3 regions of the Paenibacillus sp. p3-SID867 genome follow, and region 3 is predicted to be linked to each of the others. Evidence: predicted binding sites of a transcription regulator. Region 3 holds the regulator's gene; each other region holds the start of a gene.
What was found. Region 3 encodes Rex, which represses fermentation and respiration genes when NADH is low (regulators of the CRP and FNR family bind a similar motif). Its sites were predicted from a motif close to TTGTGAAATATTTCACAA; they were not measured.

Region 1: a site for Rex is predicted at 4,911-4,928, ahead of M4D81_RS01025 (nitrate/nitrite transporter). Genes of this name have one in related genera too.
Region 2: a site for Rex is predicted at 8,009-8,026, ahead of ric (iron-sulfur cluster repair di-iron protein). Genes of this name have one in related genera too.

What each region holds. Positions count from the first base shown of each region.
Region 1 is NZ_JAMBDM010000001.1:202,715-212,685, forward strand. Features, by position in the region: gene M4D81_RS01010 (glycoside hydrolase family 38 N-terminal domain-containing protein) at 1-2,135, shown strand, start outside; gene M4D81_RS01015 (DUF6953 family protein) at 2,247-2,483, opposite strand; gene M4D81_RS01020 (YwiC-like family protein) at 2,562-3,287, opposite strand; gene M4D81_RS01025 (nitrate/nitrite transporter) at 3,339-4,853, opposite strand; gene M4D81_RS01030 (response regulator transcription factor) at 5,020-5,667, opposite strand; gene M4D81_RS01035 (sensor histidine kinase) at 5,664-6,746, opposite strand; gene M4D81_RS01040 (GAF domain-containing protein) at 6,743-7,207, opposite strand; gene narI (respiratory nitrate reductase subunit gamma) at 7,259-7,951, opposite strand; gene narJ (nitrate reductase molybdenum cofactor assembly chaperone) at 7,938-8,516, opposite strand; gene narH (nitrate reductase subunit beta) at 8,509-9,971, opposite strand, start outside.
Region 2 is NZ_JAMBDM010000007.1:112,355-122,325, reverse strand. Features, by position in the region: gene M4D81_RS15830 (helix-turn-helix transcriptional regulator) at 1-314, opposite strand, end outside; gene M4D81_RS15825 (glycoside hydrolase family 28 protein) at 553-2,124, shown strand; gene M4D81_RS15820 (pectinesterase family protein) at 2,213-7,843, shown strand; gene ric (iron-sulfur cluster repair di-iron protein) at 8,057-8,755, shown strand; gene yfmT (benzaldehyde dehydrogenase) at 8,996-9,971, shown strand, end outside.
Region 3 is NZ_JAMBDM010000024.1:40,104-50,074, forward strand. Features, by position in the region: gene panB (3-methyl-2-oxobutanoate hydroxymethyltransferase) at 1-104, shown strand, start outside; gene panC (pantoate--beta-alanine ligase) at 101-991, shown strand; gene panD (aspartate 1-decarboxylase) at 984-1,367, shown strand; gene M4D81_RS30430 (hypothetical protein) at 1,488-2,117, shown strand; gene dinG (ATP-dependent DNA helicase DinG) at 2,289-5,165, shown strand; gene M4D81_RS30440 (redox-sensing transcriptional repressor Rex) at 5,228-5,893, shown strand; gene M4D81_RS30445 (amidohydrolase) at 5,868-7,169, shown strand; gene M4D81_RS30450 (cell wall elongation regulator TseB-like domain-containing protein) at 7,201-7,719, shown strand; gene M4D81_RS30455 (hypothetical protein) at 7,983-8,516, shown strand; gene M4D81_RS30460 (AAA family ATPase) at 8,509-9,971, shown strand, end outside.

The DNA of each region.
Region 1 (9,971 bases), on a different contig from region 3:
GGAATCACGGCAAGGCGCAAAGGTTCGCGGAGTCCTTCGGACATCGGATCGACAGCGCCATGACCGCCGACATTAACGGATACAGCTGGGGGTATGCCGAAAGCCTGCTGCAAAATAACATCGAGCATCTGTTTTCCTGCATCCATACGCATCACGGCATGTATCCGCTGGGACGCAAACAAACCCCGTTCTGGTGGGAAAGTCCGAATGGCGGCAGGCTGCTTGTCTGGAACGGCGAACATTATATGTTTGGCAACGAGCTCGGGTTCTGCCCTGATGCACTGGGCAAATATATCATCAAGGACGAGCTTCAGCATAACCTGATGGAGCCTGAACAACATCATAACGAGATCGCTGCTTTACGGATTAACCGGTATTTATGGAATCTTGAGCAGGAGTCCTATCCGTATTCCTTCGTTCCGGTCATGGTCTCCGGCCTGGGCACGGACAATGCATCCCCGAATGCGGATATCGCGGAGTGGATCACGAAATGGAATGAACAATACGGCGACCAAATCACCATTAAGATGGCTACGCTGTCCGAATTTTTTGCGGCATTGAAACAGGAGGACCTGTCTGCGCTTCCGGTACACCGGGGGGATTGGCCGGACTGGTGGACGGATGGGGTCGCTTCAACAGCAATGCATACCCAGATTTACCGGGATGCCCAGCGCACGCTTCGCAAAGTCAAGCGGCTAGATCCGGTCCATGGTGCGGCAAGCCTGGCCGAGGTCGAGGAAACGTCACAGGCGCTGACCATGTATGCAGAGCATACATGGGGCTATCATTCCTCCGTATATGAGCCATGGCATCCGCAGGTGCAAATGCTGGAGGTACGGAAGCAGGCCTATGCGGCGGAAGCCAGCAAGCTGGCTTACCGGGCGCTGGATAAAGCGCTCGTAGCTCGTCAGGGCGCGCTACTCGCTCCCCATCGTCCCCTGCGCTACGAGGTGATCAATACGGAACCGGCCGCGGCGACGCTGCATGTCGCCATTCCGGTGGATGGCTGGGAACACGTGATCCTGAAGAAAAAGTTCGAGCTCATCGACGAAACGACCGGGCAGGCGCTGCCGTACCAATTGGCACACACGGGGGCGCTTGTTACGCAGCTCTCGCTTGAACCGGATGAGTCCCGGATCTTGTACATCCATCCGCACGAAACACCGGATGCACTCTCCGCTTCCGGGAACATGGTGACTGCGCGCAACACCGAACCGATTGCGTGCGAAGGAATCGCCGACATCCAGTCACAGCCCATAACTCCTTATCCGATTGTGGTGGGCAAGCGTTCGATCGAATCCGAATCCTTCCGGATCGAATGGGAGATGAACGAAGGCATTACGGCCTGGATCGATAAGACACGCTCAGCAGACCTCCTGGATGGCGCACGCGAGCACGCGCCTTTCACCCCCATCTACGAGGTAACGCCGGCACAGGATGAGCATAATCCGTCTGAAATATGCTCCACTCGCCGCCGCATGGGACGCAACCGGAAGGGCACGAACGTCCAGCGGGATACCGGTCGCTTGACCCGGGTCACCGTGCTGGACAATGGACCGCTATTTGCCCTGGTCGAGCTGGTGTTCGACGTGAAGGGACTCAGCTACTATGCCCTCCACATCAAGATGTTTGCCAACCAGCCCCGGGTCGAGGTGTCCGTCCGCTTCCACAAGGACAGCGTCTGGCTGCCGGAAAATGTCTATGTGGCTTTGCCGTTCTCCATGGGCACTGAAGCCGAGTTATACGTGGAAAAAGCCGGTTGTCATTTCCGCCCTTGGAAGGATCAAATTCCCGGAAGCTGCCTGGATTACACCAGCGTGCAAGAGGGAATATTCTGGCACTCGGCTATAGACCGGGAAGCGCTGGCCCTGTCCATGACGGACACGCCGCTTGTACAGCTGGGAACGCTGGAGCACGCGCCTCGTCAGCTCCACACCATGCAGCCGGCGGACAGCCGTCCTTCCACGTATGCCTGGATATTGACCAACTACTGGGAAACCAACTTCAAAGCGACGCTTGGCGGCTTCTATGAGTTCCGTTATGCGGTAGAGCGGCATCGCCAGCTGGACCCGGAGCAGGCTGCGAAGACCCTGCACGCTTCAACCGGACAATTCACGGTACACCGAATTAAATAATTCATGATGAAAAACAGCTGCCCTGGTTTCAAGGCAGCTGTTCTCATTATGAAAGGGAGGATGGCGCTTAAGCCGGTCTCTCTGTCCTTATTATTTTTTTGCTCAACAAAACTACGTCCACGCCCACATGAATCCGTCGCGATCCCAAGCAATCCGTCCGCCATGCAGTTTGCGGAATGCCTTCTTCACGTCTTTGGACAGCGAGGCGTTTCCGTTTTCGTTCACGAAAACAAATTCTTCCCCGAAGTTCTCGCGTACATAGCGGATGGCCTCCGTCTGATACAAATTGCCCGTAAACCGGATTTCCTCCACCATCCATTCGGCCACCTGCTGCGCTGTATATGTCATTCACATCGTTCCCTTCTGTATACCTTCACTTATTATAACAGAATGGACGATGGAATCGATTTTTATGAAAACGGCAGACTACATCAAAATGATGGACAGCAATAAAAACTGGACGGAACCTACAATCTCAATGATTCCGACCTTCATCGGTTTCATTATTTTTCCGGAATACAGTAACGTCTTAATGAACGGAAATAGGAATGGCAGACACATCCATGGATTCCCGAAGATGATCGGCAGAACCAACATCACAGCATGATACAATTTTGCATATACGGTCCAGCGTCTGTTTTTGCGTTCACGGAAGACCGATTTGACAAAGAACACGGTCCCCGTAAAATAAAGGAAATTATACCCAATGACGGCGGCAAGGATCGGATCGAAACCACCGCCTCCCAGCATATAAGCAGCGGCGCCTCCGGTACAGAACAGCAGAATCGCGCAAATATCATTTAACAGCGCACGCTCCGATTTCTGAAGGACATGCCAAACATTCACCATGATCAGGATTAGCAGCACAGGTGCAAACCTGAGCATCATCGGTTTGAAGACAAGCACCGGAATGAGAAACGCAATAGCGATAAGGGCATAAACGATCCCCCAGGATAACCATGTTTTACGTTGGGATGTTTTCTTTAAGGATTGCAGAAACGGATAGGATGCCATATATAAACCTAACCACGCCAAAAATAACGGAAGGTGCAGAAGCACCGGCTTGGCGGCCGCCATTCCTATGATATAGGGTACGCTGACCATAGCCCAGCCACCATGCTCCCGGGGTATGACAAATCTCGTCTTTTTCATGTGTCTCTCCCTCTCCAATCCATAGACTCATACCCGGTACGATCCATATCTTCAGCCATTCGAACAACGGCCAGGCGGATGATAAGTAATATCGCTGAAGGTGCCCACATACTGAACGATGTCACCCGATTCGTCCTTTACCGCGTTAATCGTTAGCAGTTCCAAGTACTCTTCTCCGTTCTTCCTGCGGTTCCAAATCTCCCCCTGCCAGCTTCCATGTTCCATGATTTCAGACCACATCGCCTGATAAAACGCCGGTGTTTGTCTTCCGGATTTCAATACGCTCGGATTCTTGCCAAGTACTTCCTCCTCTGAATATCCCGTTAACTTCGTAAATGCCGGATTGACGGCATTGATCTTTCCGCTCCGATCCGTAACCAATATCCCCTGGCCGGTGGAGTTAAACACCTCGGATTGTACGGAGAGTTTGTCCTGATAGTACATCCATACCACAATAACGAAACTGGCCAGCGCTACCTGCGATAAAGCCATGAACCCAATGGAATATTGCCCCGTAGCCGAATGGATGAAAGAAAGCATCAGCGGCGGGAAGAATCCGCCAAGACCGCCCATCATGGATACGATACCGTTCACAATGCCGGCCTGCTTGTTGAAGTACAGGGGCACGAGTTTGAAAATAACCCCGTTTCCAAGCCCGGCACCCACGGCAATGGTTAAGCAGCCGGCCGTATACAAGCCAATGGACGGAGAGAATGCCAACAGGATGGCCGCAGCCGTGAGCCCTATGAACACGCCCATTAATAAGAACAGCGGTTTAAACTTATCTGCAAGCCAGCCACCTACAGGACGTAATATAGTTGCTACCAAGATGAACCCTGCCGTCCGCATCCCGGCATCCACCTTCGCAAGCTCGAAATGGGTAACCAGAAAGTTCGGCAAGTACACCGTAAAGGCTACGAACGAACCGAATGTAATAAAATAAAAAAGAGAGAAAAACCACAATTTTTCATTTTTATATACACCCTTGATCTGTTCCATGATCGGTGTTTTCACTTTGATTTCTTTACGGTCGCCTAAGATTACATTTAGCACGGCAAAGATCAGCAGCAGAACCAAATACAGCTGGACGGTTTTGGACCATCCGATCTGAGTCGCGATGACCGGTGCAGCGAACGTGGTAATGGCGGTGCCGATGTTGCCCATCCCGTATATCCCATTTACGAGTCCGAGCTTCTCTTTCGCATAATATTTAGGCAGCGAGGTCACGCCGACCGAGAATACGGCCCCCCCGATCCCAAGGAACAAGCCGCCGATTACCAAATGCGTAAAGGAGGTAGCCGAGCTGATAAAATAAACCGGAAACAACAGCAGGATAAAGCTGGCGATAAAAACAATTCGTGCTCCCACCACATTGGCGTAATAGCCGAGCGGAATCCGGAGGACCGAACCCAGCACCACCGGAATAGCCGTCAGAATAGCGAGGCGGTCGGCCGTAATGGAGATATCCTCGCGAATAAACGGCAAGAGCGCGGAGATGATGACCCATACCATAAAGCCAAGCACCAGATTCATTGTTTGCAGCGGAAGCTGCACCTTTTTGATCATTTCCATCACCTTTTCTAAAGCGTAATGAATGGCATATTGATCCCCAGCTCCTATTGTACGTGCACCTATTCACAATGCTAATAGGGAAGTTCCCTGAATCTCTCCGGGGAACTTCCCTATTCCTTTAAGCAATGACCCTTTATTGCGCCCTGTTGTATAGGTAAGACTAAAAATCCAGCAATTTTTTCTTCAGCGCATATTCCACTAACTCCGGACGGCTTTTCAAATTCAGCTTTTCCATAATTTTGGCCTTGTGCGCCTCCACCGTCTTGACCGATACGAACAGTTTTTCCGCAATCTCCTTATTGCCATAACCCTTGGCGATTAGAGGCAGGATCTCAATCTCCCTTTTGGACAGGCTGTTAAACGGATCCTGCTCCGCGCTCTCACTATCTTTCTTAATAAACTCCCGAACCAGGGAAGTCGCCATCTGGGGATGAATATAGGTCCCTCCCTTATGCACCATGCGGATGGCGGAGATCAATTCATCATCCGGCGCATTTTTGAGCACATAACCTGAAGCCCCGTTTTTTAAAACATGAAACAGGTAATCGTCATCATCATACATGGTTAGAATCAGAATTTTCGTTTCCGGAAATTCGCTGCTGATCTTGCCGGTCGCAATCAGTCCGCTTTCGCCGGGGGGCATGCTTAAATCCATCAACAGCACATTCGGCCGATGCTTCGCCACCATGGTGTAAGCCTCCATACCGTCTGCCGCCGTCGCGACAACCTCCATGTCTTCCTGGTAATTCAGAATCATGGAAAATCCGCTGCGGACCACGACATGATCATCCGCAATCACAATTTTCACGTAACCATCACCTCCGGCTTGTCGTCACCATTCGTAAGCGGAATGTTGAGCTGAACCGTCGTACCCTCACCGGGAGCGGACAGCAAAATAAACTGACCCCCGACGAGCTCCGCGCGTTCCCTCATCCCGTACAGCCCCAATCCGGTTCCCTTGGCTTCATCAATGACCATATTAAACCCAACTCCACGGTCACGAACGGTTAGCTGAAGGTAGCCGTTCACTTCGCATAATCGTACATGCACCTCGTCCGTTCCTGAATATTTCATGGCATTCAGCACCGCTTCCTGACATACCCGGTACACAACCGTTTCAATCTCGCTGCCGTAGCGGGCTGCCGCTAACTCCGCAGAGAACTCAACAAGCACTCCGTAATTCTTCCCGATCCATTTAAAATGGGAGCGGAATGCAGCCTCAAGCCCCAAATCATCCAATGAAGCAGGTCTGAGTTCAACGGATAAATGCCGGATGTCATCCAAAAGCCGGGTTAAAGACACCTCGGTCTGATGCAGCTTCTTGAGCACATCCTCGCCTACATCCATATATTTAACGACACGCAGGTCGACCAGCGAGCTGAGCAGCTCTTGAGCCACGCTATCATGGAGCTCGCGGGATATCCGCTTACGCTCGTCCTCCTGTGCCTTGATGACATATTTCAGCATATTCGTCCGCTGCAGCATTTCCTGTGTTTTCTGCTGCTTCGTCAGGTCAAGGAGCATCATCACCCGGATGCCGCGGGCTTCATCGATGATATGGTAACTGGCCGCATAGGGAACGATGCCTTCGCCGCGCGTCTTAAGATAGACCTGGAACGATGAAAACTCCCCATGCGGATAATCTAAATAGCATGTGGAGCAGGTTATCAGATCCTGTTCATCGGTATAGCCTTTGCAGGTCTGGCAGAAGGAACCATCCGCACCGGACTGCATCCTCTCAATCACATCAATGTCAAGGATGTTCTCCGCAGCCGGATTCATAGCCACCACGCTGCCCTTTTCGTCGATAAAAAAAATGGCCTCCATGCTATTCTGATACATGCTTCTAAGCAATTCGCTTAAATGCTCATCCGTCATCTGAATCAAGGCTGTGATACCTCCTTGGCATAAAAAGCACCAAATTCCGTTCCCATTCCTTCCTGAAACGACTCAAAGGACCTTGGATCCAGCACGTTTTCCTTGCGATATCCCACAAGCAAAACCCCCTTGACGCGAGAGCCTTCCCACAGCGGTACTGCGCCAAGGCTTTTCAACTGCTCTGCAACGATTATCGGATAATTATACAAGTCCCTCGATTCAATATCGGCATTCACGTTTTGAATCAGCATCGGTTTTCCGGTCTTAAATACCATACCCGCGATGCCTTTGCCGGAATGTAAAACGATACGCTTGTACCTCTCGTTTATATTTCCCGAGGCATACTGCCAGGTTAATACAAATCGGTCTTCAGCCGGCTGCACCAACGCCATGGACACGAAATCGAATTGAAACCGGGTTCGAAGCTTATCCATTTCACTTTGGTAATTAAAGATCGGCTGATTCTTCATTTCCATTACTCCTCTGACGTAGAAAAGAAGGCCCAACAGCCTTCTTCCGCTCTACGATTCAAATTTACGGTGCTTTCTATACAGAATATATCTTCTCCCCACATAATTCAACGGAACACTCCACACATGCACCAATCGGGTAAACGGCCATAAGCCAAAAATGCCGAATCCGGCCAGAATGTGAATTTTAAACGACACCGGGACATCCACCATGAACGAAGCATCCGGACGAAGCATAAACAATCCGCGGAACCACACGGAGACCGTTTCCCGATAATTGAATTCCGGCTGCACCGCGTTCGTGACCAGCGTGCTGTACATCCCCATAAATACGATAAACAGCAGAAGGACATTAACCATCATATCCGAAGCGGTGCTGAGTTTTCGGACATTACGAATGGTGAACCGCCTGGTCGTTAACAATACCATGCCTCCCAGCGTTAGAAAGCCAAATGCGCTTCCAATATACACCGCCCCGATATGATACATATGGTCGCTGATCCCCAGTGACTCCATCCAGGATTGAGGGATAGCTAAGCCTGCAACATGCCCTCCGATAACAGGAATGATGCCTAAATGAAACATGAGACTGCCCAGCTTGAGATGTTTCTTCTCGATAAACTCGCTGGATTTTGCAGTCCAGTTAAACTGATCTGTACGGTAACGGTAAATATGACCGACAATAAACACGGCAAGGCAGATATAGGGGAAAATGACCCATAGAAACTGATTAATCATGCTCATGAGCCGCCTCCTCCTGATTGAAACATGCTTTGAACGTCTCGCGAAGGCCTTGAATGAGATAAAGATACGGACTCTTATATTTATCCAAAGCTTTCAGCAGATGATAGGTGCCGTCCTCCATAACAGCCAGCATCAAATCCAGGCTCTCTCCAGCTTCCTTCTCGCGCCCCTGCCAATTCGCTGCATATAGAAACTCGCACATCAGCGGGAGATAATCCGATAGTTCCGAGCCCGCGATGCCCAGACCAAACATTTCATACGTCTCTTTAAGTTTGGCGAGCATCTGGCCACGTTCCCTGCCATCCTCAAATTTATAAAAGGTCATATACAATGTAGATTTCGACTGAAAGTCGAAGGTCTGGACGTACAGCTCTTCAATCTCTTCCATGCTGTATTCATGCATGGTCGCCCAGTACGTTCTGACGGATTCATAAGCCGGGTCAGAGGAGTCAAGCGACTCCTCCATAACCGACGGGTGGAAATCCAGCTTTTCTGGGTACGTGAGCTGCTGAGCGAAAAAACCGAAAACATGTTTATAATCATGCAGCTTTCCGAGATTAATCACGCCAGATCCCCCCGTAGAAGTTTTCTTCGTACAGCTCTTTGCCCGTTTTGCCCTGCAGTCCTTCCGGTCCGCAACCGCCGCAGCTTGCGCTAAAACCTTCGGAACCCTGCGAACGGTAAACATCCATATGGCTTTCCTTATGTGAAGTCGGGACAACAAACCGGTCATCGTATTTCGCGATGGCAAGCAGACGGTACATCTGCTTCATTTGGTAGGCGGTCAAGCCAACCCGTGCTAACCGTGTCTCATCAAACTCAGCCCCCGACGATTGCGCGCGCATATAAGAACGCATCATCGCCATTTTTTGCAGGGCATCCTTCACCGTCACCGTGTCCCCTGCCGTGAGCAGATTCGCGAGATATTGAATCGGTGTGCGCATCTCCTCAATTGCAGGGAAAATCATGTCCGGATTCTCGATCGAATCTCTGCCTTCAAAGTAGTTCATGATCGGACTGAGCGGCGGTACGTACCAAACCATCGGCAGCGTCCGGTACTCCGGATGGAGCGGAAAGGCCAGCTTGTATTCAATGGCTAGTTTATAAACAGGCGAATTTTGGGCAGCTTCGATCCATTCTTCGGTTAAGCCGTCCTTCCGCGCCTGCTCGATCACTGCCGGATCATGCGGATCCAGGAACAGATCGCACTGGGCCTGATAAAGATCCTTCTCGTCCGGCGTGGAAGCTGCCTCCTGTACCTTGTCGGCATCGTACAGCAGCACGCCCAAATACCGGATACGTCCTGTACAGGTTTCGGAGCATACCGTAGGCAGACCGGCTTCAATTCTCGGGAAACAGAAGGTGCATTTCTCGGCCTTGTTCGTTTTCCAATTGAAATACACCTTTTTGTACGGACAGCCCGTCATGCAGTACCGCCAGCCGCGGCAGGCTTCCTGGTCCACCAAGACGATGCCGTCTTCATCCCGCTTGTACATCGCACCGGAAGGACAGGACGCTACGCAGCTCGGGTTTAAGCAATGCTCGCACAGGCGGGGCAAATACATCATGAACGCCTGCTCGAAGTTGAATTTAATCTCTTCCTCGATTTTTTCGATATTCGGATCCTTCGGGCCGGTGACATGGGCTCCCGCCAGATCGTCTTCCCAGTTCGGACCCCATTCCAGATTCATCGTCTCGCCGGTTACTGCCGATTTCGGACGGGCCACCGGCTGATGCTTCTTCTCCCCGGCATTCGTCAGATGCTCATAGTTATACGTCCACGGCTCATAGTAATCTTTCATTTCCGGCATATCCGGATTGTAAAAGATTTTGCCGAGCGCGATTTTGGACAGCTTGCTGCCGGATTTCAGCTGCAGCTTGCCTTTTTTCAGCGTCCAGCCTCCCTTGTATTTCTCCTGGTCTTCCCAGCGGATCGGATAGCCTATGCCCGGCTTCGTTTCCACGTTGTTGAACCACATGTATTCCGCACCCGGACGGTTGGTCCAGGTGCTCTTGCAGG
Region 2 (9,971 bases), on a different contig from region 3:
AGCTTGGCGACGCCGGCATCGCCCTGTTCGATGAAGCTTCTGCAGAAGCTGATCAGCACCCGCTCGAAGGTCAGCTTATCGGAGCTTGCCGTTGAGTGGAGATCATGCGGGTTCACGATCATCATGTCCCCTTTTTTGACGGTAAACACGTTATCGTCCATAAAGTAGACCCGCTCACCGTTAAGCAAGTAATACAGCTCAAAGTAGGGATGTTCATGCGGACGGGGCATGCTGCTGGAACCGTTTCGCGACATGTATTGGATGGAGAAATCATGATCTCCGATATGGTACTTGGGCTGCAGCCGGTCATTCATTCCTCATTAACTCCTTTGTTCACACAGATCTCGATCCCTTTGCCATTCGTGCAGCTTGTTATGTCTAAACAGGTCGGAGAAGCGGATAACGGCCAGAATGGCTCGTAGAAAATTATATATCATGCCTGCTGACGATCTTCAAGGGCTTTGGCAGGAATCGGCAGCAATTTCTTATAAGCGCTTACATCGTCCTGCCGGTATAAATCGAATAAGCAATCTTAAAAATACGGAGGTACACATGATCAAACAAACAGAAGAAGCGATATGTCCTGACTTGCCTGTGATCCCGGACTATACCGTAACGATTACGGACTATGGCGCCGTTGGAGACGGCGTATATGACAACACCCAGGCATTTCATCAAGCGATTGAAGCCTGCGCAAAGGCCGGTGGGGGGAAGGTGGTCATCCCTCCCGGGATCTGGCACACCGGTCCATTGACCCTGCAGAGCCGGATTGAGCTTCACGCCTCTGCCGGTGCGCTTGTTGTGTTCGGCAAGCAATTCGAAGCTTATCCAATCCGGATGTCCACCTATGAGGGCAGGCAGATGTTCCGCTGTCAGTCTCCGCTCGATGGAGAAGGTTTGGAGGATATCGCGATCACGGGCAGTGGTATTTTTGACGGGAGCGGCGAAGCCTGGAGGCCCGTTAAGCAAGGGAAGCTGACGGAAAGCCAGTGGGATCGCTTCGTTCACTCGGGCGGCGTTGTGGATGATAAGGGACTGTGGTGGCCTACGCCGGTAGCTCGGGACGGTGAGGAGAACTTGGCCCGGATCGAACAGACAGGCAGCGAGGATCCACATGACTATGCGCCTGTGAGAGACTACCTGAGGCCCAATCTGCTCAGCTTTAGAAAATGCAAGCGGATCCTGCTCAGCGGCCCGACCTTTCAAAACTCCGCAGCCTGGTGCCTGCATCCTTGGGCATCAGAGCAGATTACCATTCAGAACATCACCGTCCGCAATCCATGGTATGCCCAGAACGGGGACGGTCTGGACATCGATTCATGCAAATGCGTAATCGTGGAAAACAGCTCGTTTGATGTAGGAGATGATGCGATTTGTCTGAAGTCCGGTAAAAATGAAGCCGGGCGCCTGCTGGGAAAGCCGAGTGAGCGGATCAGCATCCGGAACTGCACCGTTTATCACGGCCACGGCGGCATCGTGGTCGGCAGTGAAATGTCCGGAGGCATCAAGGATGTATACGTATCCGATTGCACCTTCATCGGCACTGATATCGGCATTCGTTTTAAAAGCTGCCGCGGTCGCGGCGGCGTGGTCGAGAACATCTTCATTGAAAGGATCCGGATGCGGGATATCGACGGGGATGCGATCTCCTTCAATTTATATTACGAAGGGAAAGCCGGCTCCGGCGAGTATCAAACGGAAGTGATGCTGCCGGTTACCGAGGAAACCCCCGTATTCCGGAATATTGTCATTCAGGATATTGTGTGCAGCGGCGCGCATACTGCGCTGCTCATCAACGGCTTGCCGGAGATGCCGGTGGAGAACTTGACGGTGAAGCGGTCGGCAATCACAAGTCATGAAGGCATTGTATGCCGAAATGGAAAGAACCTCAGCATTCAGGACATCGTCCTTCGCAATCAGGAAAATCAGCTGCTTCTTTTTCACCAAAGCCGAAATGTTCAGGTGGCGAATGTCAGCGGAGAAGGGAGCTCACAGGATGACCGCCTGCTGGTGGTGACCGGGGAACGGTCCAGGCAAATCGAATGCTCGGGGCTGAAGGCCGATAAGGCTAGGCAGATTATGATTTCTTCTGAAGTGGAACCGGAGGAGGTCGTGATCAAGTAGCTTTGCTGTTGGATTCATAAAGGCTTAGAGAGGAGGTGATCGAATTATAACCGTTGCAAGCATTTCAAAATGATAAGGAGGTACGCAATTGATAGCAGCAAAATGGTTAAAGCAAATGCTTGTCCTCACCATGCTGTTTACAAGTTTTTCCGGCGGAGCCGCTTATGCTGAGGAGGGCGCAGAAATCATAACCCCGTCCAATTCCTCGCGAACGCCGGCATTTCCGGGGGCCGAAGGCGGTGGAAAGTATACGACCGGCGGCCGGGGCGGCGATGTGTACGAGGTAACGACGCTGGCCGACTCGGGCCCAGGCTCGCTTCGTGATGCGGTCAGTGCTGGAAACCGGACCGTTGTATTTAAAGTCGGCGGCGTTATCGAGCTGAAATCTCCCCTTAAGATTCTCGGAGACAATCTGACGATTGCCGGTCAAACGGCGCCGGGCGACGGGATTACGGTCATCGGGTATCCAACGTCCTTTGATGGAAACAATCTGATCATCCGTTACATGCGATTCCGGCTGGGCGATATGAATGAAACGGAAGCAGACTCTTTTGGCGGACGGTATAAGAAAAACATTATCATCGACCACTCCTCGTTCAGCTGGTCCGTCGACGAAGTGCTCAGCCCTTACGGTAACGAAAATGTCACGGTGCAGTGGTCGATCATAGCAGACGCCATGCACATTAGCAAACATGTCAAAGGCAGACACGGCTACGGCGGGATATGGGGCGGTAAGAACACCAGCTTTCATCATAATTTGATCGCCCACAACTCCAGCCGTAACCCGGCGTTTGACAGCACGGCAGGCAATTCCCATGATTTTCGCAATAATGTTGTTTACAACTGGGGATTCTTTGCTTCGTACGGAGGCAAAGGCGCGGTTACCAATATGGTCAACAATTATTACAAGCCCGGACCTGAAACGGAAGCGGTTCGGTTTATGAATGCGGAGAGCACCGGGAGTTACTATATTGACGGCAACGTTATGGACGGCTATCCGGAATATACTCAGGATAACTGGTCCGGCGTTCATAAGTATCCGGATTACGTGAAGCTGGAAACTCCCGCTTCCTTTGCCAATCCACTGCCGACCGAATCCGCCGAAGAGGCTTATGAAGCGGTTACGCAAAGCGCCGGAGCCACCCTGCCGAAACGGGATGCCGTCGATGCCAGAATCATCCATGACGTTATTCACCGAACCGGCATGCATATCAATTCCCAGAATGAGGTGGGCGGATATCCGCTAGTAGAGACGGTTAGATCCACGTTAGAAGATGACGATCATGATGGTATGCCGAATGATTGGGAGATCGCTCGCGGGCTGGACCCGAGAGATCCGAGTGACCGCAATCTGGCCAATGAGGAAGGATACACGAATCTGGAGCTGTATTTGAATTCCATAACGGGAAACGGATCAGCTAATCCCTCTGTAGTCATTACCGCTCCGGCGAACAACACGGTGGTCAAAGCCGGATCGAACGTGACGATTGAAGCGTCCGTGTCCGATGAAGACGGAAGCGTATCGAAGGTCGAGTTTTACCGGAACGGAGAGAAGGTTGGAGAGGATGACAGCATGCCGTTCCGCTATGAGTGGACAGACGCTGTGGACGGCACCCATTATTGGGCCGCGAAAGCGATCGACGATACGGGAACGATGGCGTTCTCGACGAGCTTGGTCGTTCATGCGAACACCGAAGGAAGCGTCAAGCCTTGGAAGTCGGCCGATATAGGCAGTCCGGGAATACCGGGACACACCCAGCTTGGTGATGCCCTCGGCGAGATGACCGTCAAGGCAGCAGGAGATATCGGCGGCACGAAGGACGTCTTTCATTTTGCCTATCAGGAGATCGAGGGGGACGCTGAAATTGTGGCCCGGGTTGAGAGCATTACCCCCACGAATGAGGAAGCGGAAGCGGGCATCATGTTCCGCGAGATTCTGAAGGAGGATGCTCCATTCGTTTCCCTGGTCGTCCCTTATATTCGTACAGGGAAAAGAGGTGTTACCCTTAGTCGAGCCGAGGAGGGCGGAGAGGTTGCGAGAATTCAGCCGGAGCAGGAATTTCAGCTGCCTTATTGGATCAAGCTTGTCCGTAAGGATAACCAATTCACATCAATGATCTCTCAAGATGGAACCAGCTGGACCACGGTCGGAAACGTCCAAGTCGATTTGCCTAAGCAAGCCTATGTCGGCCTCGTGGCGGATGCGGGTAAAGTGAACAATGAGACATGGAAATACAATACCTCGACATTTACCAACATCAATATATCGGCAGATACAGGCAGCGGCCCGAAAACCGTATATTATGTGAACGATGATTTTGAAAACCTTGAAGCCGGCTCGGTGCCTGACAGATATGGCGTGATCCCGGAGCCTCAGGATGCGGATCATACGGTCACCGTGGAGGAAGTTCCCGTCAATTCTACGGGTAACGATTCAGAAAAGGCGCTAAAGGTATACGATAATGCAGTAGGCAGCACAGGGTTTACAATCAGCTTCCCGCAGCAGTTGGGTACGGTTGTCGTCGAGACGGATTTCATGTCCCCAGCCATGCCCGGCACATCGGTTCTGCTTCAGATTAAGGATGCAGGGGGCACCAAGACGCCGATTGCCCTTGAGGTGCGCAAGCCTCAGTTACCGATTCAGGAGAATGCGTACGCCCTGGTTTACAAGAACAAGAATGGGCAAGACGTAAAGCTAACCGACCTTCCGGCCGCTAACCGCTGGTACAATCTGAAGGTCATTGCCAATGCGGCGGCTAACACCATGGATATTTACGTAGACAACGCACTGGCAGCCAAGCAGGTTGAGCTTAGAGAGGATATGCGGACGTTAGGACTGGGAAGCGCCTTGTTCGGCAGAACGCCCGGAACCGGCAAGGGAACCTATTACTTTGACAACATCAAGGTATACGTAGAACCGGCAGCCGCACCTAAAGGACTACGGGCGATCCCTGGGAACGGGAAGGTTCAGCTGGATTGGGATAACGCCCAAGGCGCTTTATCGTATACCGTCAACAGAAGCACCGCAAACGGGGGTCCGTACGAGACCGTGGCATCCGATCTGAGTGCTTCCAATCCATCGTATACGGATACAAGCGTAATCAACGAAACCACTTATTATTATGTGGTTACCGCCGTGAGTCATTTAGGGGAAAGCGATCCCTCGAACCAAGTGCGTGTCACGCCATCGGTGAATGCCGTGAAGCCGCAAGCCCCGGCGGAGCTCGCGGGACTTAGCCGTCACACCCAGGCTGATCTCACCTGGCAGCAGGTGGAGCATGCGGTCACCTATACGGTGAAGCGAAGCGAAAGTCAGGAAGGGCCTTATATTGAGGCAGGAAGCGTAGAAGAGCCTTTCTTTAGAGATACGGGGCTTGTAAACGGTAGAGTCTACTATTATACGGTGACGGCGACAAGCGTTGCCGGCGAGAGCGAGGCGTCGGGCCCGGCCGAGGTCCGCCCGCTGGCGCCGCTAGAGTCGCCAGCGGATGTTAAAGCGAGTGCCGGAGATGCATCGGCGGTGATCTCGTGGAATGCCTCACACGATGCTTCGAGTTATCAGATCAAGCGAAGCACCGTTCACGGCGGTCCATACAAGGTCATTGCCGATCAAGTAAAGGATATCCGCTATGAGGACAGCGGCTTGGAGAACGGGACGGCCTACTATTATGTTGTTTCCGCACATAACGGCATCGCTTCCAGCATGAATACTGAAGCGGTTCGGGTCATGCCATTCCCTGCGAATACTACGCCGCCTCCGGGTGATCTTCGACTAAACCCGGCCAAAGACCACGTTAAGCTCTCCTGGTCAGGCGTAGAAGGTGCAGCTTCTTACCAAATCAGAAGATCGGAATCAAGAAGCGAAGCAGGAAGCGTCATCGCCTCTGATTGGCGGCAGCCCGGATTTATCGATACGGATGTCGTTACCGGCAAAACCTATTATTATTCGGTCCAGTCGGTGAACGAGAACGGACCGGGAGCCGGAAGCGACCCTCAAGGAGCAACGCCTGCTTTCGTCATCGTCGTGGCGAAAGACGGCACAGGCATGTTTACCAGCGTTCAAGCCGCGGTGGACTCCATCCCGGAGGGCAATACGGCCCGAACGATAATCTATATCCGGAATGGAATCTATGAGGAGCAGGTTACCGTTCCCAAGACGAAGCATGCCGTGAGTTTTATTGGCGAGAGCAAGGAAGATACGGTCATTACCTATACCGGGATAACGGGCACCGGATTCAATGAACGTGCCACCGCCGTCGAATCCGATGATTTTACCGCCGAGAACATCACGTTTGCGAATGGAGCGGGTCCTCAAGGCCCGGCGCCCGCGCTGGACCTTCGGGGAGATCGGGCCTTTTTCAACCATGTCCGCATGATCGGTTATCAGGATACGTTCTTTGTGAACAATGCCGGGAAACGGGTGTATGTGAAGAACAGTTATATTGAAGGAGCGGTGGATTTTATCTATGGACCTGGAATCGCCGTGTTTGACCAGAGCGTCATTCACAATGTCCGTTCAGGCGGATATATTACCGCTGCCAGCACGCCAGAAAATCAGCCCTACGGATATTTGTTCCTCAACAGCAAGATTACAGGAACGGACGGAATCGAAGATGTCTACCTTGGACGACCATGGAGACCCTTTGCTCATGTGCTGTTCATGAACACGGAAATGGAAGGAATCGTGCACGATAAAGGCTGGCATAACTGGGGACGACCGGATAACGAGAAAACCGCCAAATACTATGAATATAACAATACCGGACCTGGTGCGGCAGCCGAAGCCCGCGCGAATTGGTCGAAGCAGCTCACGCCGGAGGAAGCGAATCTGTACACGATTCCAATGATGATGAAGGGATCGGATGGTTGGGATCCGACTAGAATGCCTGTTCTTCCGCAGCCTTACGGGGAAGAAGACGATACACCTCCGCACACATCGTCCAAAATAACACCGGAAACACCGAACGGCCTGAACGGCTGGTATACGGTGCCGGTTACTGTTGAATTGAGTGCGGAAGACGACGGTTCAACTGTTACCGAAACCGTCTACAGTTTAGACGGTACCACCTGGATTCCGTACTCGGGGCCGATCGTTCTGGACCGGGAAGCGGCCGCGGCTGCGATATACTATCGCTCCGTCAACGCTGCAGGTCTTGAGGAAAGCATCCAATCCATTGTATTGAACATGGATCTGTCCCCACCGGAAATTCACGTAGAAACACCGGCACAGGAGGGAGGATGGAATGTCTCCAGGGATTGGACGCCGATCATTGAAATGAGCGATTCTGTTTCCGGCGTCGACGACAGCCGGACGGTTATCAAGCTGGACGGTAATCCCGTTCAACCCGGTGAAGCCATCCCGCTGTATCAGCTTCTGCTCGGGAGTCATGTGTTAACCGTTGAAGGAGCAGATCTTGCGGGCAATACGTCAGTAGCTGAGATTGAATTTCAGACGGTGACGAGCACCGGCGATATGATCGCTTTGATCGAACGGTTCCTGAGCAGCGGAGAGATTGGGAATGCCGGTATCGCCAACAGTTTGACGAAGAAGCTGGAGAAGGGAAATATGGGCAGCTTTGAGAACGAGGTCCGGGCACAGCGGGGCAAACATGTGTCAGAACTGGCGGCGGACATCCTGCTGCGGCATGCCGAGGCATTAAGGGAAGGGATTATATTAGCTCTAAAGCCCTCAAATTTTGAATCACGCTGGATATCATGATGCTTCTATTCCAGAACAACACAAAAACAGGGATGATGAGATCCCTGTTTTTGTGTTGTTCTGGCTCCCGTAGTTCTCGGATCCTGAACGTTCACATAGTGTTCCATTTCAGTATGACTGCAATCACATGTACGGAGACAGGAGTTTCATATACTTGGGTTGTAAGAGTGAAATAGTTCACAAAGACGGGGTTTAGTCTAAGGAGGTTTGACTATGAGTTCATTCACGCTTCAGAGCCAGGTATCCGATATTGTTACATCCATCCCGCAAACGGCGGATTTATTCCGATCACTCCGGATTGATTTTTGTTGTGGAGGGCAGGTGCCACTGGAAGAAGCAGCTAAACAGCGTAATTTGGAACCTGCCGCCGTACTGGAGAAGGTTCAATCCCTGGAGAACAAGTTTGCCGACTATCAGGAAAGCCGTCCGGCTTCACTGAAGGAATCCGAATTGATTGAATACATCCAGCATAAACATCATGCCTTCTTGCTGGATGAATTACCTGCTTTAACGCCGTATGTGACGAAGTTGGCCCGTGTACATGGGGAGCATCATCCCGAGCTTCTCCGGGTGCAGGAGCTTTTCTCGGATCTGAAAAACGAACTGCTGGATCATACGAAGGATGAGGACGAGCATGTATTCCCGCTTATCTTGAAATTTGTTGCAGAGCCTAACCACCAAGCTGCAGCGGAGCTTAAACTGCATGTGTCTGAGCTGGAAGATGAACATGCTCACGCCGGCAGATTGCTTCAAGAGCTCAGGGAAGTAACCGCTGATTTCGAACTTCCCTCGGATGCCTGCGGCACGTATCGGCTGGTCTATCAACGGTTGGCCATGCTTGAAAAGGACACCTTCGAGCATATCCATCTGGAAAACAACATATTGTTTGAGTGGATTCGACAAGCGGTATAACGTTGGTTAGAACCCCTTCTAAGCTGGGTGAGGAATTGCTCGGATGACTATCGAACGTGTAAAATAACGCCCTAACAATAACGCCCTAACCTTATGGTTAGGGCGTTATTGTTAGAGCGTGATTAGCGTGCAGACTCCTTCCCCGGGAGGGAGAAGAGATCAAATAAAATTCACTTAACTATTCCCTGTATTCAGTCGATAAATATATCAGTTGGAATTATTCGACACAGGAGGGTTCATATGGATTATTCGAAATTGGGAAAACAATTCATAGGCGGGGAATGGCGAGACGGTAAAAGCGGTAAAACGCTGCCTGACATCAATCCATATAATGATGAGGTCATTACGGCTTTTCAAATCGCGAGCGTTGCAGACATTGATGATGCCTATCAGGCTGCCTATCAAGCTAAGCTGGAATGGGACAAAATTAACCCTTACCGTAAACGCGACATCCTTGAAAATGCTGTTCAATATATTGAGTCGCATGAGGAAGATATTACGTCCATTATCGTTCAGGAGCTGGGCGGAACGCGTCTGAAGGCGGCATTCGAGATCGGTCTTGTGAAAAATATGATTAAGGAAGCGGCTACGTTCCCCCTTAGAATGGAGGGGAAGATTTTACCTTCCACTGAAGATGGCAAGGAGAACCGACTGTATCGGATCCCGGCTGGCGTGGTTGGGGTTATCAGTCCATTTAATTTTCCTTTCTTCTTGTCCATGAAGTCCGTCGCCCCGGCATTAGGTGCCGGCAACGGCGTCGTGCTGAAGCCGCATGAGGATTCACCGATTACGGGTGGAACGCTGATCGGCAAGATTTTCGAAGAAGCGGGTATACCGAAGGGCCTGTTGAATGTAGTGGTGACAGATATCAAGGAGATTGGCGATGCGTTCGTGGAGCATCCGATTCCGAGAATCATTTCTTTCACGGGTTCGACTAAGGTTGGAAGCCATATTGGTCAGTTGGCCGTCAAGCACTTCAAAAAGCCGCTGCTGGAGCTCGGCGGGAACAGCGCGTTCATTATACTGGAAGATGCTGATATCGATTATGCGGTACAAGCGGCAACGTTCAGCAGATTCACGCATCAAGGCCAGATCTGTATGTCGGCCAACCGGATTCTCGTGCAGAAGCCGATCTATCAGGAATTTGTAGATAAATACAAAGCAAAGGTTTCCACCCTAACAACAGGTGATCCGAGCGATCCGCAGACCATTATCG
Region 3 (9,971 bases):
TCCCGGCCGAGGAGCATGTCTTTAAGGCCGAGAATCATGCAGCTTCCGAAACGACAAGCACATTATATGGGAGTCAAAAGGAGAAGGTGGGCACGACATCATGAAAGTGATTCGCACCATTGCGGAATTAAGATCAGAACTTAAGGACCGCCGAGAATCCGGCAGTGGTCCGGTAGGACTTGTGCCTACGATGGGTTATTTGCATGAAGGGCACGCCAGCCTGATGCGTAAGGCGCGGGAAATGGCAGGTACGGTGGTCGTCAGTATCTTTGTCAATCCGATTCAATTCGGACCGGGTGAGGATTATGAGACCTACCCTCGGGATGAGGCACGCGATCTGGCGTTGGCGGAATCCGAAGGGGTGAATGTGGTTTTTATTCCAACGGTTCAGGAAATGTATCCCCAGCCGACCAAAACGAAGATTGCCGTATCGGACATTACGTCATTGTTGTGCGGGGCCTCCCGTCCCGGGCATTTTGACGGTGTTACCACGGTTGTTAATAAATTGTTTAATATCGTAAAACCTGACTATGCTTTCTTCGGCATGAAGGATGCCCAGCAGGTGGCCGTGATTGAGCAAATGGTACAGGACCTGAACATGGACGTAACCATCGTGCCTTGTCCGATCATTCGCGAAGATGACGGCCTTGCTCTAAGCTCGCGCAATGTGTATTTGAAGCCGGAAGAGCGGGAACAGGCACTTGTGCTGTCGGGCTCATTACGGACGGCTCAGGAGGCAATCCGGCAGGGACAAGCGGCGACGGCAGGAGAGATCCGTGCGTTTCTTCGGGATTATATATCCCGGTCCCCGCTCGCAGACATTGATTATGCAGAATTGCTCACTTTCCCGGAACTTGTTCCTGTGGAAGATTCATATCGCATTGCGGATGAAGGCAGAACCGTCATTATGGCGCTGGCCGTACGATTTGGCCGTACCCGCCTCATTGACAATGCGTTACTTCAACGAAAAGTAGGGGGATCCCATGTTTAGAACAATGATGAAATCCAAAATCCACCGCGCGACGGTGACGGAAGCCAATCTGAACTATGTGGGCAGCATTACCATTGATGAGGATCTAATGAAGGCTGCAGATCTTCTGGAGAATGAAAAAGTTCAAATCGTGAACAATAACAATGGCGCCCGTTTGGAAACGTATGTGATCAAAGGCGAACGCGGCAGCGGCGTGATTTGCCTGAACGGGGCAGCTGCAAGGCTTGTACAGCCTGGCGACAACGTCATCATCATTTCTTACGCCATGATGTCCAAAGAGGAATACGACAATCACACCCCAACGGTCGTGATCGTTGACGAATTGAATAAGCCGGTAAACACGGAATACCGTGAGGTTCACGCCGCGGTTCTCTAAAGGTCTTCTAAGAACCAAAATGTGTCGGGACCTTAAAGGGATGAAAAGACCGTCTTCTACAGAAAATGAGTTCAGGTCGACGCACTGATCTCATTTTTCCGCTAAGGGTGGGATGCAGCTATGTTTCAACATGTATTCGCTGAAATGAACAACATGTTAGATGAAATTGTGAAGCATTACCCTTCTGCTCAAGGTCCCCAAAAACAGGCGCTGGTACAAAACTGGAACATGCTCAAAAGCATGAGCGAGGGCATTATCGAGGAATGGCTCCATTTTGAAGAGAAGATGGCCATCTTCCGCGAGAGTGCCGCCTCACCTCCGGTTTTTCCACCGACCGAAGCGCCTGAATTGCAGCTTGATGCATTTATTCGCGGTCAAGGTTATTACAAGTTGTTGATGTTCCAGCCGGCCATACAGCAGTTTGAGGCGGCCGCCACCGTATTTCCGGAAAGCCTTCTGATCAAGCTGTATATTGCGATGTCCCATCTTTATTTGGGGCAAACCATACCAGCATCCGATGTGTTGGTGTCCATCCTGCCCCTGGCAGACAACAAGAAGATGCGGGCGATGATATACAATGCGCTTGGATGCATCGAGGTGTTGAATGGACAGCAAGGGAAGGCCGAGGAGCATTTCGCACTGGCGATTCACAGCGACCCGACGCTTCCTGACCCCATTATCAATCTGGAGGTCTGCAAGCAGAATCGCGGTGAGCTCCAGTACGGCAGCCAATTGATCTCTTTGCTGTAAAAAATCAAGCTAAAACAAGAAGCGATGTCAGAGCTCATCCTTGAGACTTTGGTATCGCTTTTTGCCGTATGGAGCTTACGGAGGAGAGCGGGGATTTTTTACCCGGAATGTTCAAAACCCGCAACTTCTGGTATGCTGTTAATTAGTCTGGAGGAAAGGGATTTTATCGAAATGAAATTTGCCGTATTGGATTTTGAAACCACGGGCAACCAGTCAGCAGATGAGATCATTCAGGTTGGACTGGCCATCATCGAAGAGGATCGAAGCATCTCCCGCGTATACGGCACCTATGTCAATCCCGGGATTCCGATCCCTCCTTTTATTACCGGTTTGACCGGCATTTCCGACAGTGATGTAGCGGATGCTCCGTCATTGGAAGAAATGATGATGGAACTCGTGCCCATGCTCGACGATGTTGTATTGGTTGGGCATAATGTCGCTTTTGATTTTAACTTTTTGCAAAATGCACTCGATCGCTGCGGCTATTTACCGTTCAGCGGCCGAATTCTAGATACGATGCACTTCTTAAAAATATGTTTTCCCTCGCTGCCTTCTTATCAGCTTGGGATGGTGTCCTCTCATTTCGGCCTGGAGCATGACCGTCCGCATCAGGCGGACAGCGATGCACTTGCCACAGCCTATGCGCTGCTGAAATGCCTGGAGGAGATCGATGAGCTTCCACTGCTTACCGTGCAGCGGTTAAGCGACCTGTTTGCCGACGAGGACAGCGACTTGGCCTGGTTCTTTGACGGCATCCGTGCCGACAGGGAGCTCCAGGCAGTACAAGCCGGAGACACCCATACGTACTATCGTCAATTCGCCCTGGCTGTTGACGATTGGAACGATATTGCTCCTGCCAGGGATGAGACGGCGCCTAATCCCTTGGCTGATGTAAGCTTTGAGCAATACATGAATGATGTCCGTGAACGTCTAAAGGAAACGCTGCCTCATTACGAGAGCAGGGATGCCCAGGACATGATGTTCCAGGAAGTGATGCAGGCACTCGATAACAATAAACATCTATTGATCGAAGCCGGCACGGGAACAGGCAAATCCCTCGGGTATTTGCTGCCGTCGATTTATCAAAGCGTGAAGCAGGAACAGAAGGTTATGGTGAGCACGCATACGATCAACCTTCAAGAACAGCTGCGTGACCGGGATATTCCCCTGCTCACCCAGGTTGTTCCTTTTCCTTTTAAAGCGGCTATTTTCAAGGGAAGAGGCCATTATTTGTGTTTGAGAAAATTTGAACATAAAATAAATAGAAGAGATTTTCATACCCCGAAGGAAGATGTGATCACCGCGGCGCAGATGCTGGTCTGGCTGACCCAGACGGAGAACGGGGATGATGAGGAGCTGAACCTTGGCGGTCGCGGAGGGGATTTCTGGGAGACCATTTCCAGTGATTCGGATTCCTGCCTGGGCCGTGCCTGCCCATGGTTCCGCAAATGTTATTATCACAGGGCCAAACATGAAGCGGGCATCGCGGATGTTGTCATTACGAACCATTCGAAGCTGTTCACCGACGTGAAAGCGAATCACCAGCTGCTTCCTAGTTATGACCGTCTCGTCATCGATGAAGCGCATCATCTGGAGGACGTCGCCGGCAAGCACCTTGGCTTGCAGATGAAATATTTTTCGGTTGTCCACACGTTGACCCGTATGTACAAAGACAGCCGCAGCGGTCAGCTTCCGGCTCTTCGCCAGCTGCTGCAAGCGTCATCCCATGAGAAGGCTGTCGAGTGGTCTTCCGTCATCGACCGGATTTATCCGGATCTGATCACCGTCAAAGAGAATTGGGACCGGCTCAGCGATCAATTGTTCGGACTGCTTCCGGAGCGCGGAGACGCGACTCCGGGGGATGCCGGTCAATTCTCGCTTCGCTTATCGCCTCTGAAGAAGCCGAAGGATTGGAATTCGCTGGCTGAGCTGGAGCATCAAATTCATCTGACGCTGGGCGATGTCGTTCGCAAGGGTGATAAGCTGATTGCCGAAATGAAGGAAGATCTGGACGACTACAGCGCGGACAGTCTGTTAACAGACCTATCGGGTCTGTTTAAGGACCTGGCGGCACACCGCGAGGACCTGAGGACCTTCATGTCGCTGAACGATGAGGGTACGGTATACTGGATGGAGGCGAACGGCAACTTCCGCGGCAAATCGCTGCAGCTTTATGCGGTGCCCGTCGATGTCAGCACCCACTTAAAGGAATTGTTTTTTGACAAAAAACAAAGCGTGATCCTGACATCGGCGACCTTGTCGGTGGACAAATCGTTTCAGTTCATGATCGAGAATTTGGGTCTTCAGGAAGCGGCAGATAACGGCAACCTGAACACGGTCCTGCTGCCGTCCCCGTTTAATTACAGGGAGCAGGCTCTCCTTGTTGTGCCGCGCGATTTTCCGAGCGTGAAGGGCTCGGTCGGGGATGCACTCTTTGTGAATACACTTGTGCAATCATTGGCTGATACGGCCATCGCAACGCATGGTCGCATGCTTGTCCTGTTCACCTCGTACCGCATGCTGCGTCAGGTGCATGAGCCCTTGAAGGAGGCGCTGGGATCCAGCGATATTACGGTACTGGGACAAGGGATGGACGGAACCAGCCGTACCAAGTTAATCCGGAGATTCCAGGATAGCAGCGCTTCGGTTCTGCTGGGCACCAGCTCCTTCTGGGAAGGGGTAGATATACCCGGTGAGGCGCTCACCTGCCTCGCCATCGTCCGGCTGCCGTTCCAACCGCCGAATCACCCTCTGGTCGAAGCCAAGAGCGAGCTTCTGCAGCAGCAGAAGAAGAACCCGTTTATGAAGCTTTCGGTTCCGCAAGCGGTCATTCGCTTCAAACAGGGATTTGGCCGACTGGTACGGACCGCGCAGGATAAGGGAATTGTCATCGTCTACGATACTCGGGTCATTGAATCCTATTACGGGAAGTATTTCTTATATTCCTTGCCTGGACCGAAGATGGAGCACATGCCGACAGAGGGGATCGTTCCCCGAATTTCGGAATGGCTGCAGGAAGAGGCAGGCATAGAGAACCAAGCTGAATAAAGTGAAACCATGAACGAGCACAAACAAATGTAGTTATTAACCTATTATTAGGGGGAGCATGCATGAAATCGGAAAAAATTTCGGAAGCCGTGGTCCGCAGATTACCTGTATACTTGCGCTATTTGAATGAGCTTCAGAAAAGGGAGGTCTCCACGGTTTCCTCCCAGGAACTGGGGCAGAAACTGGACCTCAATCCTGCTCAAATTCGTAAGGACCTAGCGTATTTCGGTGATTTTGGACGGAAAGGGATCGGATATGACGTATCTTATCTGATCGAGAAAATTCGCCAGATTCTAAAGCTGGACCAGAAGATCAATGTCGCATTGATTGGGGCCGGTAATCTTGGACATGCATTATCGAATTACAATGCATTTCTGAAGGACAATATGAAGATTGTGGCGGTTTTCGATTCGTATTCTCCCAAAGTTGGTATGAAAATTAACAATTTGGTCGTACAGCCGATGGAGGAGCTGGAGAAGACGGTTCATGAGTACGGCATTCGTATCGGGATTATCACCGTTCCGGATTTTGAGGCGCAGAATGTAGCGAATCAACTTATCGCGGCAGGCATCGAGGCTATCCTGAATTTTGCGCCGACCATCCTGAAAGCTCCATCCCATATCCGGATTCATACGGCAGATTTTACTACCGATTTGCAGAGTTTGGCCTATTATTTGGATAACGGCAAGGAGGATGCAGCACATGACGACAACGAAGTGGATGGTTAAAAACGGAACGTTTGCGGTACTAGAGGAAGGCAGATCCGTGTTACGCGGATATATGGTCGTGGAGAACGACCGGATCACCTACCTGGGTGAAGAAGAGCCGACTGTCCAAGAGGGAACAGAAATCATCGACGGAACCCATCTGTTTTTCCTGCCTGGATTGGTGAACACGCACGGACATGCGGCCATGTCGCTTCTTCGCGGGTATGGCGACGATCTGGCACTACAGGTATGGCTTCAGGAAAAAATGTGGCCGATGGAAGCCAAATTCACGGCCGACGATGTATACTGGGGAACCTCACTCTCCGTGCTGGAGATGATCAAAGGCGGAACCACGACATTTGTGGATATGTATGATCATATGGATCAGGTTGCAAAGGTAGTGGAGGACTCAGGCATGCGCGGCGTTCTGACACGCGGTGTCATCGGATTATGTCCGCCTGAGGTGCAGCAGCAGAAGTTGGATGAGGCGGTTGCATTCGCGAAAGACTGGCATGGTCAGGCTGACGGTAGGATTACGACGATGATCTCACCGCATGCACCCTATACGTGCCCGCCGGATTTCATCGAAAAATTCGTGCAAGCATCACATGATTTGAATTTGCCTTTGCATACGCATATGTCCGAAACGGAAACGGAAGTCGCTCAGAATGTAAATGACTACGGACTTCGCCCTGTTGCCCATCTAGAGAAGCTTGGCATGTTCTCCCGTCCAACGCTGCTTGCGCATGCCGTCCATCTAACCGATGAAGAAATCGAAATTCTGGCCAAACATCAAGTTATGGTTTCGCATAATCCAGGCAGCAATTTGAAGCTTGCCAGCGGCATCGCTCGCGTGCCTGAACTGCTGAAAGCCGGGGTCACCGTGTCTTTGGGTACCGATGGACCTGCCAGCAATAATAATCTGGATATGTTTGAAGAGATGCGGCTGGCCGCACTGATCCATAAAGGAGTAAGCGGGGATCCAACCGCAATTCCAGCATCCGAAGCGCTTCGGATGGGTACAGAATATGGAGCCAAGTCAGCCTTCCTTACGGATATTGGTACGCTTGCGGTAGGTATGAAGGCAGATATGATCGCACTGAACACGGATCAGGCGCACTTCCTTCCGAAGACGGATTACATTTCTCATGCTATCTACTCCGCCAGTGCGAAGGATGTTGAGCATGTATGGGTTGACGGCAAGCAGGTAGTGAAGAATGGCGCGAGTCTTACTCTCGATGAGGAACGTATCCGCCGGGAAGCGCAGCGTGCCTTTGAGCGTCTTACAACCCTCTAGGGAATAATCAAGGGGAGCGAGGAAGACGGATTTGAAGAAAAAAACGAAGTGGATATTGCTGAGTGTATCCGGCGTGCTGCTGTTACTGCTTGGTTTACAGCTCTATTATTCATATGTGATGAAAGATGCTTGGAATGAAGAAAGAATGGCAATTGCTGCCGCCAAACAGCATGGCCAATTGGTTACGTCCGGGAAGACCTATAAATCGGTGTGGGGCGAGGACAATAACTACTGGGTGATAAGCGGGAAGGATCAGGACAATCAAGACCGTATGGTATGGGTGAAATTTACGGATGACAACGTACCTGTTGCAGGTGCCGAGGCTGTCCAATCCGTTTTGCTGAATACGGGGTTGTCTGAAGACCAGATGCGGGATCAGATTTATAACGAATTGCCTGGCGTAGAAATTAAGCGGCTGCTGCCTGGAATGTATGAGGGCGAGTATGCTTGGCAGCTGCAGTATGAACACAACGGTCAGCGCGGTTATCGGTTTTATCGTTTTCAAGACGGTAACACCATCGGTAATGACATTATTCTTCCAAATCAATAAATAAGAAGCAGAGAGGGGCCCTTTAATATTGGCGGGTTCCTCTCTTATTTCTCTATAATTGTAAGCGTATTCAGAAATAATATGGAAAAACTGTTCTAAATATTTTCACAGACATGCATGAAAAAGTATATAAGATGTGATATACTCATACTTGTACAAAATGAGCATATAAACTACATGCATCCCTATATATCGTTGTTATATGTATTATTGTGTTGCAACATGATAGACAAAATTTCATACAGAAATGAAGGAGGAACTTCATGAAACTACGCATTGTACCTATCGTGCTGACTGTCGTGATCTCAGCATCGGTTCTCTTTGGCGGATGGTTTCTGTATCGGCAGATGGCTTTGCAAAATCCGCTGGCCAATGTTGTGTCACAATATGACGGCGTGAAGGATTCACATATAGATATTAAACAGAATACCGTTACTTTGAATCTTGATTTGGCTCCGGATACAAATTTGCAAGGCCTGGTCCAGCATATTAAGAAGGAAGGCAAGTCTGTGATTGGCAATCGGGAATTGAAAATCCAGGTGGAGGACCATTCCTCGGAAGCACTGGATCAATGGTGGGAGAAGGCGATGCTGTCAGTCGCTGAAGCGATGGATAATAAGCAGTATACCGATATTCAATCATCGCTCGAGCAGCTTGCTGCCCAGTCTCCGAATTTGAAAGCTAAAGCAACGATTGATGACACCAACGTCTATGTCAGCTTGTCAGACGGCAAGTCTGGTAAATTTATAATCTTGCCGCGTCAGTCTGGCAACATGGAGGTGTGGAATCATGCCTAAATTAGCTAAAGAAATCATGTTAGGCTTTATTCCGGTTTTGCTCGTATTCCTTGTGTTTGTCGGCGTGAACATCGTGCCCTTGCTCATCGCTGCAGCACTTGTAGGCGGCTTGTTGTTTATCGCGAAGATGAAGGGCGGCATCGCTGTAGGCGCAGCGAATGAGCGGAAGCGGAAAAAGAGCGGACCTGCCAAGCTGACGTTCGAAGAAATCGGCGGGCAGGATAATGCCAAGCAAGAGCTGCGTGAAGCACTGGATTTTCTGATTCGTCATGAAGACATTAAGAAATTCGGCATTCGTCCATTGAAGGGCATTCTTCTCACCGGGCCTCCGGGAACAGGGAAGACGTTGATGGCTAAAGCCGCTGCCCATTACACGGATTCGATCTTTGTTGCTGCATCCGGCAGTGAATTTGTTGAGATGTATGTCGGTGTTGGTGCAGGGCGCATCCGGGATTTGTTCAAAGATGCCCGTAACCGTGCGGCAAAGGAAAACAAGCAAAACGCCATTATCTTCATCGATGAGATCGATGTCATTGGCGGTAAACGCGAAGGCGGCCAGCAGCGCGAGTACGACCAGACGCTGAATCAGCTGCTAACCGAGATGGATGGCATCTATTCGCAGGATACTCCTCGTATTCTGGTTATTGCCGCGACAAACCGGAAAGAAATGCTGGATAGCGCACTGCTGCGTCCAGGGCGTTTCGACCGTCACATTCAGGTCGATCTGCCGGATAAGAAGGGACGTACTCATATCTTGAATCTGCATGCGGGCAATAAGCCGTTGCATGAAGATGTTGACTTGGAGAAAATCGCCGAGGAAGCATACGGCTTCTCGGGCGCACAACTCGAGAGCGTCATGAATGAAGCGGCCATTTACACGATGCGCGAGAATGAACAGTTTATCCATCAGCGTCATTTGTCCATGGCGATTGACAAGGTAATGATGGGTGAGCGTTCCGACCGTGAATCGAATTTGGAAGAGAAGAAGCGCGTTGCCATACATGAATTGGGACATGCTATTATGGCAGAGCTTGTGCGTCCCGGCAGTGTGAAGCAAGTTGCACTCAGCCCGCGTGGTAAAGCGCTAGGTTATGTTCGTCATAATCCGCAGGAGGAACAATATCTATACACGAAAACCTTCCTGGAAGAGCAAATTATGATCGCGCTTGGCGGTGCGGCCGCCGAAGAGATCTTTTACGGAGGCCGAAGCACAGGTTCAAGCAATGACTTTGAGCAATCGCTGAACATCGTGGAGACGATGATGAAGTCAGGTTTGACGTCGCTGGGCATTGTTAACATGAACATGGTAACAACTGAAGAGTTAATGAAAGAGAATAATGTGATTTTGGAAGAGTTAATGAACCGTACCAAGAATCTCTTGGAACAGAAACGGCCGATATTCGACAATTCTCTTGATATCCTGTTGAAGGAAGAAATTCTCTCGGGGGAACAATT